Regions from separate parts of the Pseudoalteromonas sp. BDTF-M6 genome, predicted to be linked through region 4. Evidence: predicted binding sites of a transcription regulator. Region 4 holds the regulator's gene; each other region holds the start of a gene.
The links. Region 4 encodes sigma-54, which starts transcription at its own class of promoters, with help from an activator protein. Its sites were predicted from a motif close to GTTGGCACGNNNNTNGNNT; they were not measured.

Region 1 (4,788 bases), on a different contig from region 4:
CAGGGAGTTACAAGTGATTTTAGCTTTAAAATGAGAAACTCTTTCTTCGTTGCAATGACAAGGTCTAGAGGGTGGTGCTATGTGACAGGCTATGGCGACTCAATGAGAGAGCTTGAAAATGAGATTAACTCGGTCACAGCTGAACTTCCTAAGTTTGAATACATTCGCCCAAATGATGCTGATATAGCCAGAAGAAGACTTCTCCTTTCAAAGTCATCTTCCGTGAATGAAGAGGATCAAGATGTTCTAGAGCGTTTGAGTAGGGAAAACCCTGAACTACTGAGAGAGTTTTTACAACAACGGCTAGATATAGAGTGACTATAAAATGGATTTTCAGTACATCGAGAGAGCTTTAAGAGATATTAACTCTCATTATAGTTCTATTCTATTAGAGTCCAACCATATTAAAGAGAACAGCCAGATAACTTGGCCGAACTATAGAGCTGGTATTTTTTCAAAAACAGTGTATGGGAGCGAATACCAAAAACTAATAGATAGTAAACAGTACTCTTTTTTATTATTCGATAAATCATTTATACAAATGTTTTATGAAATAAGTGGACAGGAGATAACTAAAGCTAAATTAGCTTATTACCCTGTGCCACTAAAAATTTCTAATGCATACAATGACATATTGGAAAGCGCTGAAGAAAGTGGATTAGATATAATGGAGGATCTTTTCTTTGGAGTTGAAAGTTGGGTGGATAAAGGAATTGATGTAGTTAATACATCTCATATCAGATTAGATTATGACTCAAAAGTTGATAGTCACTCCAAGTGTCACTTGCAAGTTGGAGCAATAAATGACATCAGAATAGATAGTGAAAAGCTATTAAATCCTTTCATTTTTTTTGACTGGATTGTAAGTAAGTTAAATTTCAAAGAGTATTCAGATTTGACTGCAAAGGCTCAATACAAACAAGATAAAACCTTTCATTTAAAAAAGTACTTAAATGTAGAAGTTCACCCAGAGTCAAATTACTATCTATCCAACTAACGCTTGGGTTCAAGTTGCAGGGTTACTTTACAGATATAGCCTTAACAGACGTTCACTGATGCTATTTAAATGAGCTACAAATTAGCTACAAATAATTTGATTCTTTATAAGGTAAAAATGTAACCAATTGATTTTATTGGCGGCCCCTGCAGGAATCGAACCTGCAACTACCCCTTAGGAGGGGGCTGTTATATCCATTTAACTAAGGGGCCAACCCAGGGTCTGCTGACCCTGGGTTGATTATAAAGCTAGGTATTTGATAATCAAGCCCATTCATTGGGATTAAGCGGTTATTCCTCACCTCAAGTGCTCATTGTTGATGCGCTATCTGCACCCCTTACTTACACCCGTTAGGCTAGTTTTTTAATAATACCCCTGTCTCTTCTTCGACTTGTCGCGATTGCAGCGCCATTACTGTGCTGCCTGGCAGTAAGATTTGCCCACTGGCCACCAGGGTTCGACTTTGCACTGCGACGATGCGGGCGTTTACCAGGACCCCGTCATTGCTGTCGGTCAAGGTGCCGGTCAGCAGGTACTGAGCCGCCGTGGCACTTTCCAGCTCCAGGTAATCGCGGCTTAAGGCAAAGTCACCCTCAGGCGTTACGCGAATATGCCTGGTCAGCTTAAAATCGATAACCGGCACCCGCAGTTGATGAAGCTCGTGCATCAAGGACTCGGCGACATGATTGCCCAGCAAACTGCCCTGATTTAAATCGCTATCGACATAGGTAAAGGTGGTCACCGCCAGCGCCGTCGTTATCGACGCCTGATCCAGGTTGACCGCCAGCTCCTGGGCCAGCTCCTGAATATAGACGTTAATGGTTTTGCTTTGCGCGTTAAGCTGCGGCTGCGGGTAATAGGTGCGTTCACCTTGGAAAAAGGCCTTGTCCACATGCAACCTAGGATTGGCTTCTCCTTCGTTGCCCTCAACTTGAGTGCTGGCGGTATCGGCGTTAGCTATGCCATGCTGCTGGGCACAACCGGCCAGTGCAGCCAAGGCTAACGTCAGTGCTAGCTTGTTCATTCCTTTCTCCTAGGGTCTAGTATTCTTTTCTGTGGATCTGACCGTGACGCAATATACTCTTTTGCTCGGGCCACATCACGTTGGCGGGGATATAGTCCGTCGCCGCTGCCACCACCTGCTGCGTATCGAGTTTGATCAGCCGCGCATTCACCACATAGCTGTCCTCTTGGCGCAACAAGGTGCCGGTTAGGTAATAATCCAGGTTATGACGCTGCGTTAAACGCATAACATCACGGCTCAGCATCTTATCCTGCTCCGTCTGCATATAAATACCGTCGCTTTGCTTAAAGTCGACCACCTGGAATCCTGCTTGCGTCATCAAGGTAACCAGCCCGTCTTGCAACTGCAGGCCGAGATCATGCTGCTTGGGTTGCTGCGAGTCATGCTCCAGTTGTTTAATGGGCAAAAAGGTGCCCACGGCGATACGCCCGCTTAAGTGCAGTTCGCCCTGGCGCGCTTCATTGCCATGAATACGCGCCAGCAGTTGCTCGGCCAAGCGTTGCGTATGGCCATGTATCGCCTGTGCCGACAGTTGCCCGGCTTGCGTCTGGTCATTCATTTGCTGAGTACTTTGCTCAGACTGTGCGCAGGCAGTTAGCACTAACGTTGCAGATAGAATTAGGTATCGCATCATTCACCCGTAGAATTACTCTCTATAAGCTGTTAAGCAAAATCAGCGCCAAGATGTCATCTAGGTCGTCTAAAGAGGTGGATGCTGTGCGCCATGCGAAAACAACAGCTGGTGCTGTGAAAAACCGCCCAGGCAGAGGAACTCTTAACGTAATCCTTAGGGTTAGATCCGCCGAGTATGGCCCAGCTTACGCCTTTCGTTGGCTATATAAGACGCCAAGTTATTGGCGAGTGTTTTTGTCTAAGAGACTCGGTAGCGGCGGATGCTTGCCGCCCCTTGAACGGAGCGGCAACAGGATTGGTTAGTTGGGTTACACCGCGAAGGGGTAACGGATAGCGTCATGATGCTGGTAGCCGGAGATTTCAAAGTCGTCGGTGCTCACCCAGGTTTCCAAATCTTCCAGGGATTTGATCTCAGGGTTAATGTGCAGTTGCGGCGAAGGGAATGGCTCACGCTTTAACTGTACGTCACGCATCAGCTCAAGCTGATTTTCATAAATATGGGCATTAACGATTTTGTGATAGGCCATGCCCGGCTTATGACCCGTGATCTGGGCCACCAAGGCTAACAGGGTAAAGACCTGGATCTGGTTGAAGTTTAAACCCAGGGGCACATCACAAGAGCGCTGATAACTGGTCAGGTGCAAGGTGTCGCCCAACAAGGAGAAGGTGTGAGTGTGCATGCAAGGGCGCAAACAACCCAGTTCAAACTCGCCGGGATTATAAAAGGTGATGATTTCACCGCGGTCATCGACACCACGACTGAGGTTATCAACCACCTTCTTTAACTGGTCCAGATGCGTGCCGTCGGGCTTTTGCCAGCTGCGCCCCTGAACGCCGTATACCCGGCCCATATCGTCTTCACCGCGACGATGGGGGTTGTTCAACCAGGCCTGGTTTTCGTTGGCGTTGGCATTCCAGGTGTTACAGCCAATATCGCGAAACTGGGCGGCACTGTCATAGCCACGCAAATAGCCAAGCAGTTCGGCAATGGCCGCCTTAAAAAAGCTTTTACGGGTAGTGATCAGTGGAAATTCGTTGGCGGCAACATTGTACTCCAAGTCCGCATTAATCACGGTCAAACAACGGATCCCGGTACGCTCATTTTCCACCCAGGTGCCGGTGTCGACGATGCGACGACATAAGTCTAAATACTGTTTCATGCTTGCCTCTTATTTTTTCGCTGCCGGTGCGCCAGCGTTATCTGCTTTGCTGTGCGCCCAGAAGATAAACGCACCACCGAGGATAATCATAGGCAGGGATAAAATCTGCCCCATGGACATAATGCCGCCCAATAAACCTAAATGAGCATCCGGCTCGCGGAAGTATTCAATGGCAAAGCGGAAGGTACCATAACCGAGTAAGAAGACTCCGGATACGCTGCCCGCCGGACGCGGCTTTTTAATAAACCACTGCAATATTAAGAACAGCACCAGGCCTTCAAAAAATGCTTCGTATAATTGTGACGGGTGACGAGGCTCTGGTCCGCCGGTCGGGAACACCATGGCCCAAGGCACATCCGAAGTACGCCCCCACAGCTCGCCATTAATAAAGTTGCCAATGCGCCCGGCCAACAGACCAAGGGGAACCAGAGGCGCAACAAAGTCACCCACGGCGAAAAACGATTTACCCCGTGATTTGGCAAACCAAAATATGGCGGCGATCACCCCAAGTGTACCGCCGTGGAAGGACATGCCGCCCTGATCTATACGGAATAAATAAAGTGGGTTTTCAAGGAAATAGGAAAATTGATAAAAGAATACATAACCCAAACGGCCCCCGAGGATCACCCCGAGCATACCGTAAAATAATAGGTCGCTGACTTCTTCTTTGGTCCACCCCGATCCGGGTTTGGCGGCCTGGCGGTTTGCCAACCACATGGCCAGAACAAAGCCAACTAAGTACATTAAGCCATACCAGCGTACGGCCAGCGGCCCTACTTCGAAAATCACCGGGTCAATTTGTGGAAATTCTAAAGCCATAATTTTATTTTTGCCTAGCTAAACACCATACGTAAGGCGATGATCACCAGCAGTAAGGCGAAGATTTTTTTAATATGTGAAACGGGTAAATAGTGCGTAGCGCGCGCACCATAGGGCGCCGTAAACCAAGAGGTCGCGACAATGCCGGCCAGCGC
Region 2 (4,788 bases), on a different contig from region 4:
CGATGCCAGTTCGTTGTAACGTGGCAAGTGGGTGGATGAGCAGGTGGGCGTAAAGGCACCGGGCAGGGCAAAGACGATCACTGTTTTACCGGCAAAAATATCCGCGCTGGTGCGTTTTTGCCACTGTTCATTGTCACGAATGGCAAAGGTGACATCCGGTACGCGTAGACCTGTGCTGTTTTTAAATTGGCTCATTAGTTTTAATCCTTATCTAAACAATGAGCCCAGTATGCCAAGATGAATTAAATCATTAAAACGATTTAATTTGATTAAACCAATCGCTTTTTTGAATGTTTAGTCCAGATCCACTAAGTGTTTCATTAAGGATTCACCAGCACCAGATCATTGAGCTGGATATTCTGCAGTGGCCTTTTTGAAACATTGCTGGCCACGGCGCTGTGTTGATAGAGCTGGGTGATTTCGACCCGGTACAAGGTAGTGATCTGGCGCGGCAACCGCTTACCCGCATAGGTGACTGTTTGGCTGTTATGGGCCAGGGTGAGCTCTTGCCCTAGGGTCAGGCCGTTGTCTTTACCAAGATTGATAATGACCTGCTGGTCTTCGATATGCTTAATTTGACCTTTGCTTGGCTGGCATTGCAGCGCCTGATTAAGGTCATACATTACCTGCTGGCTAAGGGCACTGACGCTGCGGCCATACTGACTTTGCCAAAAGATGCCACTATGCACATCGACCAAAGCGGTTTTATCAAAATCCCAGGGGCCCTGAGTGTGATAGGCCTGTTGCCAGACCTTTTCAAAGCTCAGGGCATCAAACAGTATAAATTCCACGTTAAAAAAGCGCGCAAAGCTGTCATCGGCCCAAAAGGCATAGTCGCTGTTGAGCTGTTGTCCTAACGACACATCGGTAATATGCGAGAGCAGCACAAACTGGCTGTTGCTGGCATTACCCACATAATCGATAAGCTGCTCATCATAATCGTACTGCTGTGAAAAGAAGGGCGCCACATCAAGTGCTTCTTTAAAATAGGGAGTCGGACGCACATTCAATTCGGCCTGGCTCATCAGCGCAAAGAGCTGCTTGCTAAAGGCCTGGGGAATGTCAAATATTTGACCATCGCGGGCTTGTTGCGGGTTGGCAAATCCGGCCCGGGTTAGGGCAAAATGATTCCGTAAACCGCTTTGCTGGCACTGCTGGATTTCGGCATCTGCTTGTATATCAAGCTGCAGGGTCACACTCAACAAACCATCTTGTTGTTGCTCTTCAAGCACAAGGATCTGCTGCACTTGGCCTTGGCTCTGTATCCTGATGCTATCTTGCGTCAATACGCCCTGGCTCAGGGTTTGCACACTCGACAGCGACACCCCTGAGTATTGCAAGGCCTGGGTAATGGCATCATTTATGGCTTGCTGGCGCGCATCGGCGCTGCTTTGTCCGGTCAGGGGCGCGACCCCTGTGGTTTGTAGCCATTGTGCCGCCACACAGTGGCTGTAGGCAGAAAGTAACAGGGTGCAAAGTAGAGCTGGGTATCGCATAAAAATCAGTCGTAGGATCTCACTTGCCTTAAGACCAGCAAAGAACATACCAGGTTAATCTTGCCCACGCTTTTCTGGCATTTTTTGTGCATACTATGGCAATCACATTAAGTAGTGGAAGTGGAGAGCAAGATGCTGCGTCAAATGGGCATAATTCTAGGGTTGGTGATCGGAGCCGCAGGCTGTAGCTCTATGTATGATAAGCACGTTGAGTATGCCATTGAGCAACCGGATAACTATCCTGTGTTAAAGGCGGTGGGGTACGCACCCATAGCACCGCAACCGGGTGAAAGCGCCGAGCAAAAGTCCCTGATGGCGATGAAGGCATCTAAGATAGAGGCCTATCGCGAGCTGGCTGAGCAGGTATACGGCCAACAATTAAGTGGGCACACCGAACTGGCACAAGCGATTGCCAGCAACGACCGGCTAGAGGCCAAGGTGCAAGGGGTGATCCGCGGTGCCAAGGTAATGAGCAGCTATGTGGTTGGCGACAGTTATGCCACCGAGCTGGAGCTGGATATGAAGCGTGTTTACGATCTTTACATAAGCGAGACCAAGCCACGTAAGATAAAAAAGGTGAGCTATTACTGAGGCACTGGTGAGCTTTTAGCAAGCCGTTAGCCAGCCGTTAGGCCTTTAGGTTACGCACCAGTTTATTGTCGCTGCGGTCAATGGCACCGTCGGCGGCATAGGTAATGGAGCTCGGCGCGCCGATCAGGATATCTTTTAGTTGTTTAACGCTCAGTTGTGCCTGGTGGGCGGCATGGGCATTAATCTGGTTTTGCTGTTGGCACTGGGCAAGTAATTCCCGAGCGCTGTCGATCAATTGCTGGTCTTGCTCATCGCGTTCGCTTTGACGGGCCAGGAGTTGGGCAATATGTTGATCTTGTTTTTGAATCTGGGTCAGGGCCTGGGCCTTGGCCGGGGTAATGCTTTTTAACTCGGTGCCGCTGCGACCGGCAATGGCGGTGAGCTCGTCATTGAGCAAAACCAACAGCTCATTGAGGCTGTTGTGCTGTTGTTTCAGAGCCAGGGTAAGTGCCGAATCAGCCATACACATCAAACTCGAATGCGGCGATATTTTTCGCCAGCTTTTCGCTGTCGATCTGGTAATTACCGGCGGCAATGGCTTTTTTTAGTTCGGCAACTTTTTGTTCATCGAATCCCGAAGAACGTTCTGCCTTTTCTTGCAATGAGCGCATTTGTCGTGCCTGTGGAGTGAGACTCACAGAATCGCTCGCGGCTTTGACATCGGCCTTAGTGGCAGCGCCAGAGGCCTGAGATTGCGCCGATTTTTGCTGCTCGATTTTTTGTTGCGGGCTATTATACACCGCGCCTTGCTGGCTCTTATTTACTTGATTAACCATGTCTTCGTACCTGAGCTAAACTGACCTTTGGATATTTTATCGGCCACTTACGCCATTACTTTAGCATATAATTTAGATATTCACTGCAACGGTTTCAACCGCGGTAACCTGGGCACTGAGCAAGCGTCCCGATTTACGGTTACGAACTCGGATGTTCTCCCCCAAGCCTCCATCCTCTAGCGCCTCGCCCGAGGTTTTAATAGTTAAGCCATTGATTTTGGCAACAATAGTCACGCTATCACCCTTGCATACCATGCACAACTGATTGAGGTTGATGGGCAGGCCTTGGCGTATCGTGCGTTTGCTGCGACTGCCTATTACTAAATCCGGGGCTTCCACGTAACGGGCGCGGACAAAATGTTGTGGCCTTAACTCGGTGCTGATATCCGTAGCGGCAATAATCTGACCACGGGCAATATGGCTGTTGGCGACCACTATGGGTGAGAGCTTATCGATGCGCACATGCACGTATTGAGTCCACAGGGCCGGCTCTGGGCATTTGAGTTGCACCGTCACCTGGCGGTTAAAAGGGGGCTCGCTGGCGGTGGACAGCTCCGGCTCTTGAGCGCAGTGGCGCGAACCGATGCGTGCATCCAGGTCGATGGCCTTTACCTGCAGCTCCTGCTGCGGTTTTATCTGGGCTAAGGCGATAATATGTTGCTCAGCCAAGGCTTGTAAGCGCTCGCGGCTGTAGTCCTTGTTTTGGTTTGCTTGCGCCTCGGAAAAAGGGCTTAGAAATAGAGCGTTCAGCAGCCAGAAGCCATGAATAAAGATTATTTTTTTGAACATACTGAGGGCCTTTCGACTATGCTTATTGCACAAAACAGGGTATAACTACCAGGCGTCAAATAGCAGACGCGCAAACGTAATTATGCTGACTTGGTTAGCTCAAAGCAAAAAGCGTTCCTATCTGGCGCATACTGGCGCAAATCTGTAGTTTTAAGTCAATGCTAGGAGGGCCCCGATGGCTGGCATTTTAGATTCTGTCAATCAACGCACCCAGCTGGTGGGTCAAAATCGCCTTGAACTCTTGCTGTTTAAACTTAAGGGGCGTCAGCGCTTTGGCATCAATGTGTTTAAGGTGCGCGAAGTTTTGCAGTGTCCCGCGCTCACCAAAATGCCCAAGAGTAATCCCTATATTCGTGGCGTTGCCCATATTCGCGGGCAAACCATTTCCGTCATTGACCTGTCGATGGCCGTGGGCGGCCCGGCGATCACCGATACCCAGGATTGTTTTGTCATTATCGCCGAGTACAACCGCACGGTGCAGGGCTTTTTGGTCGGTGGCGTCGAGCGCATCGTCAACATGAATTGGGAAAACATCATGCCGCCCCCCTCGGGAGCCGGTCGATATTCCTATTTGACCGCCGTCACCGAGATAGACAAGGAACTCGTTGAGATCCTCGATGTAGAGAAGATCCTTGCCGAGATAAGTCCGGTTAATACTGAAGTCAGCCAGGGCATTGCCGACGACGGCGAAATGCAGCGGGATATTGGCGAGCGCATCGTCTTTATCGCCGACGACTCGGCGGTGGCACGTAATCAGGTAAAAAGGGCACTGGAGCCGCTTGGGGTGCAAACCGAGCTGGCCAAAAATGGCAAAGAAGCGCTGATGCGCCTTAAGGAAATTGCCGAGCTTGATTGCCAAAAGACCATTACCGAACGGGTGGCACTGTTGATCTCCGATGTGGAAATGCCGGAGATGGACGGCTATACCTTAACCGCCGAAGTGAAAGCGGACCCCAAACTAGCGCCCATGCATGTGATCTTGCATACCTCCTTAAGTGGGGTGTTCAACCACGCCATGATTGAGAAGGTCGGCGCCGATGACTTTATCGCTAAATTTAATCCGGACGAGTTAGCGAGTGCGGTAAAAAAATGGGTGCACAACGACTAAGGTTCGTGTTGCCCATCCTGGTTAATCA
Region 3 (4,788 bases), on a different contig from region 4:
CACGGTTGTGCGGTGATCTGGCGTGAAACTCACGCGTTGCATGCCTAAATCAGACAGTGTGCGATGCACTAACCGCCAGCGCTCATCGCTCCAGGTGTTTAAGTCGCCAGCAAAAATTACCGACCCCTGGTGCAGTTTTACCAATTTGGCTAAACGGTTGAGTTGTTCCCGATAATCCGCAATGCCCAGAGTAAAGTTGATGCCGTGCATATTGATCACCAGTAATGAGACGCCGTTTGCTACGGCATAACGGCTTACACTCGACGCTTTAGGTGTTCTGAGCCAAGGCTCGCGTTGATAAAAGCGGCAGTGAAACTGGGGCGCCCAATCACTGAGCAGAGTCAGCCCCGTTTGTTGCCGGTAGCTTCTGTATCCCGGTGAAAAACGAGCATAAGGCTTGAGCGCATCAAACATGGGATCGTCATAGGCTTCTTGTAATAACAGCACGTTTGCCTGTTTTGCCAGCTGCTGTAAATCTGGAAGCAGTTGCGGATGACTCGCCTTATAAATGTTCCAACTCAGCACCTTGATGTCTGCGGGGATGACCTGCTGCGCTAAAGTAGGAGGCAGTGCCGATGGCTGTGCCAAGGGCTGGGCACAATGCGCTGGCGAATTAGCACTAACAGCCGTGTTGTTAACCTGCTCCGGCAGCACGGCTTGTTGCCATTGTAAATAGAGAAGCAGGAGTAATAGATACAAGCTAGGCAAAGTAGGTACGCCCTTGAAACGCGGTGGACAGGCCATGTTATAGTGGCAAAAATTTTCTAGGATGCAAAGTATGACCTCCCGACTCCTCTCTCCCTTGATAATGGGCTTTTGGCGTATGCTGGATTGGCAGCGCAGCGAGCAGGAAAACCTCTCTTTTTTGCAGCAATGCATCGATTTAGGGATCACAGACACGGATCACGCTGACATTTATGGCCATTACCAGTGTGAAGTCGCCTTTGGCAAGGTGTTGAAATTACAACCGGCCATCAGAGAGCAGATCAAGATAATTACCAAGTGCGGAATCGTGCTGCAACAGGGTGAAAAAGCGGTTCCGGGGCAGGTTAATCATTACAACTCTAGCCGCGAACACATAGTGGCCAGTGCCCAGCAGTCTTTGCGTAATTTCGGTACCGACCGTCTTGATTGTTTATTGATCCATCGTCCAGATTATTTAATGGCTGCCGATGAAGTAGCCGAGGCCTTTACACAACTCAAGCAGCAAGGAGATGTGCTGCACTTTGGTGTGTCTAACTTCACGACCAGTCAGTTTGCCTTGTTACAGTCTCGTCTAGATTTCCCCCTGATCACCAATCAGGTCGAACTTTCACCCTATAATATGCAGGCCCTGGATAATGACACCTTGGATCAGTGTCAGCAATTGCGCCAAAATCCTATGCTTTGGTCGCCATTGGCGGGTGGGCGCTTGTTCGCAGAGGATGATGCAAAGGCTCTCAGGCTACAAGCGTGTTTAGCGACTATTGGTGAGGAAGTGGGGGCGACTAGCCTAGATCAGGTGGTGTATGCCTGGTTGCTTACACATCCTAGTAATCCGGCGGTGGTTTTGGGTACCGGCAATATTGATCGTGTACGAAGTGCGGTGGATGCACAAAAGTTAAGTCTTACCCGAGAACAGTGGTACCGTATCTGGGAAGCCTCGACAGGGCATGCGGTGCCCTAGCTCCTTATGGTGCAGCAAAGATAAAGGGCCTTACGGCCCCGGTTTGCAGCAACAATAAGAGGGTATGACTTTAAGCTTAAAGCTCAAAGTCTAAGCTGTATGAAACATACGCTTTTAAATCGTCATCCGCGTCCAGGTCGGTTTGCAGCAGGCCAAAGGTAAAACCCGACTTGCTGATACTGACGGCATAATCTATGTAACTGTCGTCTTCACCGTACCATTCCTCCACGGTATCGCCGCTGGAATGGCCGAAGTGAAGCGCCAGTTCGGTATCTTTTAAAATGGTAAAGCTGGCGTTGAGCTCAAGGTAGAGCATGTCTTCTTCGTCGGTGGCATCGCCTTCGGCATTGACCAGGTAACTGGCACCGGCGCTGAGCCATTGCCAGCTCACCGATCCATAGATCTCACCAAAACCAATATCTCCCTCGGCATCCGGATAGGCGTAATAGATATAGCCGACATCGTAGCCTATGTCGTCGACCGAACCGGCGAAGCCTGCGTACAAGTCCATTTCATAGCTGGTGCTGGCGGCATCGCCGAAATCGATATTAGACAGCCAGGTGCCGGCATAAAAGCCGGTGTCGGAGGCGTAGTCGATGCCACCGGATACCGCCGCCCCATCGTCCGACTGGGTAACACCGCGCCAATAATAGTTAGAACTGGCGGCGACGTTGGCGGTGACTTCCGCCTGGCTGGCCAGTGGGGTAAGGGACAGTGCCAACAAAGCCAGCACCGGCGCGTATTTCTTTTTGTTCATTTTCTCATTCCTGTAGTAACGCTGTGTTGAATACTTAGTTGGCAAGGCGTGTGCCAATAACGGAATATTTTTTAAAAGTTACTATTTTTCAGATGCTTGTTGGTATTTTGAGCTGTGTTGGCTGGTGGGCGGGGGAGTGCGGATGCACTCTGGTGGTGCATATTTTATGCTTTTGCACATATTTTAAGCATGGGCTTTGAATTGGCTTTGCCGGGTCGTCGACTTCGATTTTTATGGTTAGATTTTGTCGCGGCGGCGACAGCGCCATAGGGGTGGTTTACGCCAACCACCCCTATGAACCCCAAGGCGCCCGTAATTCGCACATGCTTCCGAACTCAGGTTTTTGCTAGGCGCTACGCTTAGGCTGCGACGCGATTTAACGGCACATCCCTGTGCCGATAAATCTAGCTCGGCATCCATGCCTCGCTGTCTTAGCCACGCTTCGCAGCAAAAGCCGATTTCTTCAGCGCGAATTTTAACGGGATTTAGCTGATACATCTGTGTTTCAATTTAGGTTAACGCAAACTGTAAGTTCGATTAGAGCGAATAGCTGATGCTCATCCTTCAACCGAAATCACTGTGTATACATCCATAATCGTTGAGTTTCTCCCATAGTCAGGAAAACGACCCAATGGGTCGTTTTTGTCGTGTCCACGTTTCGAGCAATGTAGCGTAACTTCAATGCTGGTATGCACTTACTAAATCTGTTATCAATGGTCATAGGACAAAAACGAGACAGATTGCGGCAGAAAAACGACCCAATCGCTCGATATTAAATTGTTATATTTTTATCAATCATGGAGTCAATTTTGCCCTCGGAAAAAACAAAATCATTTTTACGGGAAGTATTATTAATAGTCTTAGGTGGCGGGCTGGCAGTAGCGGGATCGCTAATTAGTTCAAATTTATCTACTAAAAATGAAAAGTTACTTTGGGAAACAACAACGAAGATTAACTTAAACCAAAAAGTAATGGACCAACGGGTAAAGTTAATAGAAAGAACTGCTTTGATATTAAATAAAGTTGATTACATTTCAGTTAACTACATAGCTTATGGTATTGATTTAAGTTATGGAGAAAAAGGGGTTGGAAAGTCGAGCGAATGGATTAAAACTCGTAAAATAATTTCAGATCTAAACTCTGAATTCTTAGCTGTTAGTACTTTAAATAGTATGTATTTTGGTCCCAAAACCAATGCCGCATTAAAAAATATAATGGATGCTACTACAGAAGAGCTGAATTGGTGGGATGTTGACCCAAAGTTAAGACAGGATTATCTTGAAGCAATTCATTCTGAGTTCTCTTATGGGTTGTATTAAAATATAACAAGTGCCTAAACCAAAGGACGCAAAACAGCAGGCTGCGCTCCTTCGTCGCTAATTTACGCCGGTTAGGCAAGCGTTATGTGTAGGACTTAATTCGAGAAAGGATAATATATGGGCAGTGAAAGCTTATTTACTCAATGTACAGGCTGCAATAAGAGTGTTTCAAAATCGGCCAAAAAATGCCCGGGTTGTGGAAAAAGAATTAAGAAACTCAGTATTATCCACTGGGTCGGAATATTTTTTATAGCTTTGATAGTGATTGGCATTGCTAACTCGCCAAAGAGAAAAAATACTGAAATTCTTGCGGTCGAAAAAGTGCCTCTAGAGGAAAACATGGATTTGGAATACACATGGACTAAAGAAGCCTTTGGTTCAATTATGGAAGTTGACTTCATTATTACAAACAACAATGATGTTGATGTTAAAGATATTCAAATTGAATGTAACCATTTTGCAAAGAGTGGCACTGAAATAGATAGTAACAATCGAACTATCTATGAAGTTGTCAAACACGGAAGTAAGAAAAGATATCCTAACTTCAATATGGGCTTTATGCATTCACAAGCAGTAAAGTCCTCGTGCTTTGTAAAGAAAGTTTTAGAAGTTAAATAATTTCATTAAAAAGGAGAAGTTAAATGGCACTAATCGCATGCCCTGAATGTTCAGCTGACGTAAGTGATTCTGCATTAAATTGCGCAAAATGTGGGGTTCAGCTAAGAAAGCCAAAACGAGGATTTTTTGGCAAAATCATCAAATATACGTTCATTGTATTTAATTTACTTATGGGGTGGTGGCTTGTTGCAGGCATGGGAGCAGCGAGCGAGACTATTCAAACTGCAGGTAGTACAGCCGAACAAGCAGGTGCTGCAATTGGAACGGGTTTGGGTGCGGCAATGATCATAGGTCTATGGGTTTTTGGCGATATCATTCTTGGACTATTCGTAATGCTTACCCGCCCCAAATCATAGATGCACCTAACAAGGTGCCAATAACCTCCGGCCGTTGAGCCCGGCGTTCACCGTCCGCTATTGGTGCTTAGC
Region 4 (4,788 bases):
TCGCTAAGGTCTTGAGATGTTGTTCACATTGATTGCCTGGTACGAGCAGTGCCACAAAGATATCTACGGGGCGGTTGTCGATGGCATCAAAATTGATCGCTTCACGGTTGGTAACAATAATGGCCACGGTTTGCTCTATGCCATCAAGACGACCATGAGGAATGGCAACCCCTTTCCCTATGCCTGTGCTGCCAAGCTTTTCACGGGCCAGGAGCGAATCCAGTATGGCTTGTTCGCTAAGGTGGGGGATATGCTGGTGGGCTACCTGAGAGAGGTATTCCAACATTCTTTTTTTGCTATTAAAAAGGACCGCAGCTTTGCTGCAGTCCTTGGAAAAAAGTAAATCTAAGCTCATTTTAATGACGAGACAATTTCTCTTTATGTTTGATTACCTGGCGGTCTAATTTATCAATTAAGCCATCGATCGCCGCATACATATCCTGGTGCTCTGCGGTGGCAAACAATTCGCCGCCGTTTACATGAAGTGTTGCTTCTGCTTTTTGTGTGAGTTTCTCAATATCAAGAATGACATGCACATTATTAATATGGTCAAAGTGACGCTCTAGTTTAGCAAATTTACTATTCACATAGTTGCGAAGAGAGTCTGTGATTTCTACATGACGACCGGTAAGATTTAATTGCATAAGCATTTTCCTTCTTGTCTAACGTCTATATCAAGCTTTTACGTTGATTTGACGGTGGAATGGCCAACGATTCACGATATTTTGCAATCGTTCGTCGAGCCACTTTGATTCCTTGCTCTGCTAGTATGTCGGCAATCTTGCTATCGCTTAACGGCTTGGCAGGATTTTCCGCGGCTACTAGCTTTTTGATCAATGCTCGAATCGCGGTGGATGAGCATTCACCTCCATTCTCGGTATTCACATGGCTGGAGAAAAAGTACTTTAACTCAAAGATCCCACGTGGCGTGTGCATGTATTTTTGTGTGGTAACGCGAGAGATTGTTGACTCATGCATTTCCACCATTTCTGCAACGTCATTGAGGACCATAGGTTTCATTGCTTCTTCGCCATGTTCAAAGAATGCCTGTTGTTGCTGAACAATGCAATTAGTTACTTTAAGTAAGGTGTCATTGCGTTGTTCCAGGCTCTTAATAAACCATTTTGCCTCTTGCAAGTGAGAGCGAATAAATTGGCTGTCACTTTGTGATTTGCAGTTGCGACCTAGAGATGCGTAGTGATCGTTCACACGTATCTTTGGCATGCTGTCGGGATTTAACTCCACCTTCCAGCGCCCCTTGACCTTCTTCACCGATACATCCGGGATCACATATTCCGACTCTTCACGCACTATGGTCGCGGCGGGCTTTGGATTCAGGCTGTGTATCAGTGTCATCACCTCTTTCAACTGCGCTTCTTTAAGCTTAGTCTTTTTCATTAAGGTGCGATAGTCACGGTTACCAAGCAAATCAATATAATTACAAACTACCTCTTTCGTCTCGTTAAGCCAAGGGGTTTGAGGTGAAAATTGATTGAGCTGGATCAACAAGCATTCTTGTAGTGAACGGGCGCCAATCCCAATGGGATCAAACATTTGGATGCGCTTTAGCACGGCTTCGATTTCGTCTAGCTCGATCTCTTCTTCCTGCTCATCATGGCTGATACTTTCGAGCAGTTCTTCGGTGCTAAGGGTAAGTAAGCCGTTGTCGTCGATGGCTTCGATAATTGCGGTGGCAATGGCTTCATCGGTGGCGCTAAAGGGCGTCAGTCGCAATTGCCACATCAGATAGTCGTGCAGGGTTTCCGTGGTCTCCCCCTGATAGATGGACTCATCATCCGGCATAGGCGCCGATGAAGCGACCGGGGCGGCGCTGATGTACTCGTCCCAGGATACGTCCATGGGCAGTTCGTCGCTGATCGAGTCATTATTTAGTGCGTCGGAACTTTCAACTTCGTCTTGATTGGTTGCGCTGTGTTCGCTTTGGCTGTCGCCGTCGGCCGCCGAGTTTTTATCGCGCGGCAGGTCGCTGTCGCCGTAATGCTCTTCTTCGATTTCGAGCAAGGGGTTCGCATCAAGTGCTTCTTGAATTTCTTGTTGGAGATCCAAAGTACTGAGCTGCAACAGGCGAATGGCCTGCTGCAATTGTGGGGTCATTGTTAATTGCTGGCCTAAGCGCAGCTGTAATGATTGCCTCATGTACTCTAACAATCCTTTTGTGATTAAAGCCTAAACTGCTCACCTAAATACACATCGCGTACGGTTTGGTCTGCTAATACCTGCTGGGGAGTTCCTGATGCGATCAATTCGCCATGGGAGACGATATAGGCAGTTTCACATACGTCTAATGTTTCGCGCACATTGTGGTCGGTGATAAGGACGCCGATGCCACGGTTGCGGAGGTGTTCAATGATTTTCTTTATATCTAGCACCGAAATGGGGTCAACACCAGCAAAAGGTTCGTCGAGCAGGATAAATTTCGGGTTAGCGGCCAAGGCGCGAGCAATTTCCACGCGTCGGCGTTCGCCGCCGGACAGGGCCATGCCTAATGAGTCGCGAATATGCTGGATGTTAAATTCGTCCAGCAAGCCTTCCAGCTCGCTTTCACGGGCGCTTTTATCAAGCTCCTTGCGCGTTTCCAAAATCGCCATCAGGTTTTGATAGACGGTTAATTTACGGAAAATCGACGACTCCTGTGGCAAATAGCCTATTCCCAAGCGAGCGCGCGAATGCATTGGCAGCAGGGTGATGTCCTGCTCGTCGATACTGATCATGCCCTTGTCGCTCGGCACCAGGCCCACAATCATGTAGAAGGTGGTGGTTTTACCGGCACCGTTAGGGCCAAGCAGACCGACTATGCTGCCGGCTTTGACTTCCAGACCCACGTCCTTGACCACTTCACGGCCCTTATAGCTTTTCGCCAGTTTGCGCGCCTTCAGCGTGGTCATGGTTGTTCCTTCTCTTTCTTTTCGTCGGTTTGTGGCGTTAGTGTGGTTCGCACTCGGGTGCTCGAATCTTTATCTTTTTCGGCACTGATTAGCTGCTTGTTTATATCATAGCTGATCGTCTCGGCAACGATCTGTTGATCGGCCATGGCGATTTTGGCGGTACCCGAGATTTGCAGCATTTGCGTGGCCACGTCGTAGCGAATTTCCTTGGCAGAGGCGGTGATCTGGGTGCCATCGGCCATGGTTTCACTGTAAATAGCTGGGTTGCCGGTGGCGATAAGCAGCTGCTTGTTATCACCTAGCTCCGGGCGACGGTGGGCCTCAAGGCGATCCGCCTTGATCTCTCGTTGACCATGAACAATGTGCACATTTTTATCAAAAATAGTGATGTTTTCTTTGATCAGCGCTTGTTGTTTATCGGCGTCGATCTGTACTTCCGTCACCGCGCTTGGTTGCTCTGCCCAGGCATTTACAGCGCCTAGTCCGAATCCCAAACCTATGATTAATGCTTTGAATTTACTGGTCATAATATACCGTTCGCGTATGTTTTATTAGTTCCACTATCTCTGTATTGATATCTGCTTTCAAGCCCTGACCGGTGATCAGTAGATCCGGTCCCCTGAGCTCAACACTTTGTTCCGACTCCATACGTTGGGCATCAATGTCTATTTGGATAGCTGCTGCTTGGACCTTTTCGATCATTGCCCCTGGTATTAAGTTGGTGGCGATGACGTTGTTTTCCAAGATCAAAATATTGTTATTGTAGAGCGTTGCCTCGTCGGCGGTGACACGCCAGCGTTCACCGTCGTTATACAGGGTAAACACAGGTTTTTTGAAGTGGGTAAAACCCAGTTCGTCGAAGAGCTCCATATGTTCAGCATATACGGTGTGGCTTAACGCGCCCTGATCGTTGTAGCTGCTTTGTCGCAGCCCGGTAGCAATGTAATCCGGGATGGCAATGGTGTCGCTGGTGCTTTTTACCGTTTTTTCCGATTGCATATAATAGGGCGCCCACAGCCAGGCCATGAGCGCAATAAAAACGATGGATATCAGCACCCGCGCCATGTTCATGAGCTGGTGCCCTCGGTGCCCAGGCTACCGCCCTTGGCCAGTATCAGCAGGTCGGTGAGTTCGCGTACCGCACCAAAGCCGCCTGGCAGCATAGTGGTGTAATGGGCAACACGTTTCACCAAAGGGTGCGCGTCATTCACGGCCACGGCAAAACCCACCTTTTCCATTACCGGCAAATCCGGACCATCATCGCCGATATAAGCGACCTGTTCGTCATTCAGATTGAGGGTTTGCTTGAGTTCGGCGTAGGCGTCGAGTTTATGTTCACGGCCCTGATAGATATAAGGGACGCCCAGGCTTTCCATACGGGTTTGCACTATCTGAGACTGGCGCCCGGTGATCACCGCGACTTGGGTGCCGCTATTCAACAAGGCCTTAATGCCAAAGCCGTCTTTGGTGTTGAAGGCTTTGAGCTCTTCACCCTGATTGCCGAGATAGATGCGACCGTCGGAAAACACCCCGTCGATATCACAGATCAGTAACTTGACCGCTTGCGCTCGTTGCCAGGCATCCTGGTCGATGGGCTGATACAAATCGGAAAATTGCATTAGATCACTCCCGCTCGTAGTAGGTCTTGCATATTCAGGGCGCCTACCGGGCGACGGGCCTGATCGATGACGATAAGGCCGTTGATACGCTTTTGTTCCATGATATTAAGCGCCTCGGCGGCCAGCATATTGGCGTTGGCCGTGGTGCAGTTCGGTGTCATCACCTCAAGCAGGGCGGTGTTATGAATGTCGATGCGTTGCTCCAGCACGCGGCGCAGGTCGCCATCGGTAAACAATCCAACCAGTTGTTGGTCGTCATTGAT

Region 1: a site for sigma-54 is predicted at 2,687-2,705, ahead of KD147_RS15310 (FlgO family outer membrane protein). Genes of this name have one in related genera too.
Region 2: a site for sigma-54 is predicted at 3,755-3,773, ahead of flgA (flagellar basal body P-ring formation chaperone FlgA). Genes of this name have one in related genera too.
Region 3: a site for sigma-54 is predicted at 2,463-2,481, ahead of KD147_RS16190 (TorF family putative porin). Genes of this name have one in related genera too.

Annotation. Positions count from the first base shown of each region.
Region 1 covers NZ_JAGXTQ010000007.1:147,711-152,498, reverse strand. Annotated here, with positions in the region: gene KD147_RS15330 (DEAD/DEAH box helicase) at 1-318, shown strand, start outside; gene KD147_RS15325 (DUF2290 domain-containing protein) at 326-997, shown strand; tRNA gene KD147_RS15320 (tRNA-Arg) at 1,135-1,209, opposite strand; gene KD147_RS15315 (FlgO family outer membrane protein) at 1,353-2,021, opposite strand; gene KD147_RS15310 (FlgO family outer membrane protein) at 2,038-2,580, opposite strand; gene KD147_RS15305 (thymidylate synthase) at 2,963-3,814, opposite strand; gene lgt (prolipoprotein diacylglyceryl transferase) at 3,824-4,633, opposite strand; gene KD147_RS15295 (sulfite exporter TauE/SafE family protein) at 4,648-4,788, opposite strand, start outside.
Region 2 covers NZ_JAGXTQ010000006.1:6,982-11,769, forward strand. Annotated here, with positions in the region: gene KD147_RS13605 (glutathione peroxidase) at 1-195, opposite strand, end outside; gene KD147_RS13610 (flagellar assembly protein T N-terminal domain-containing protein) at 321-1,496, opposite strand; gene KD147_RS13615 (LPP20 family lipoprotein) at 1,629-2,087, shown strand; gene flgN (flagellar export chaperone FlgN) at 2,125-2,550, opposite strand; gene flgM (flagellar biosynthesis anti-sigma factor FlgM) at 2,543-2,863, opposite strand; gene flgA (flagellar basal body P-ring formation chaperone FlgA) at 2,936-3,652, opposite strand; gene KD147_RS13635 (chemotaxis protein) at 3,828-4,760, shown strand.
Region 3 covers NZ_JAGXTQ010000009.1:75,800-80,587, forward strand. Annotated here, with positions in the region: gene KD147_RS16180 (endonuclease/exonuclease/phosphatase family protein) at 1-744, opposite strand, end outside; gene KD147_RS16185 (aldo/keto reductase) at 779-1,666, shown strand; gene KD147_RS16190 (TorF family putative porin) at 1,743-2,423, opposite strand; gene KD147_RS16195 (hypothetical protein) at 3,233-3,742, shown strand; gene KD147_RS16200 (hypothetical protein) at 3,860-4,360, shown strand; gene KD147_RS16205 (zinc ribbon domain-containing protein) at 4,384-4,716, shown strand.
Region 4 covers NZ_JAGXTQ010000002.1:346,342-351,129, forward strand. Annotated here, with positions in the region: gene ptsN (PTS IIA-like nitrogen regulatory protein PtsN) at 1-355, opposite strand, end outside; gene hpf (ribosome hibernation promoting factor) at 357-644, opposite strand; gene KD147_RS05875 (RNA polymerase factor sigma-54) at 670-2,157, opposite strand; gene lptB (LPS export ABC transporter ATP-binding protein) at 2,181-2,906, opposite strand; gene lptA (lipopolysaccharide transport periplasmic protein LptA) at 2,903-3,433, opposite strand; gene lptC (LPS export ABC transporter periplasmic protein LptC) at 3,423-3,977, opposite strand; gene kdsC (3-deoxy-manno-octulosonate-8-phosphatase KdsC) at 3,974-4,525, opposite strand; gene KD147_RS05900 (KpsF/GutQ family sugar-phosphate isomerase) at 4,525-4,788, opposite strand, start outside.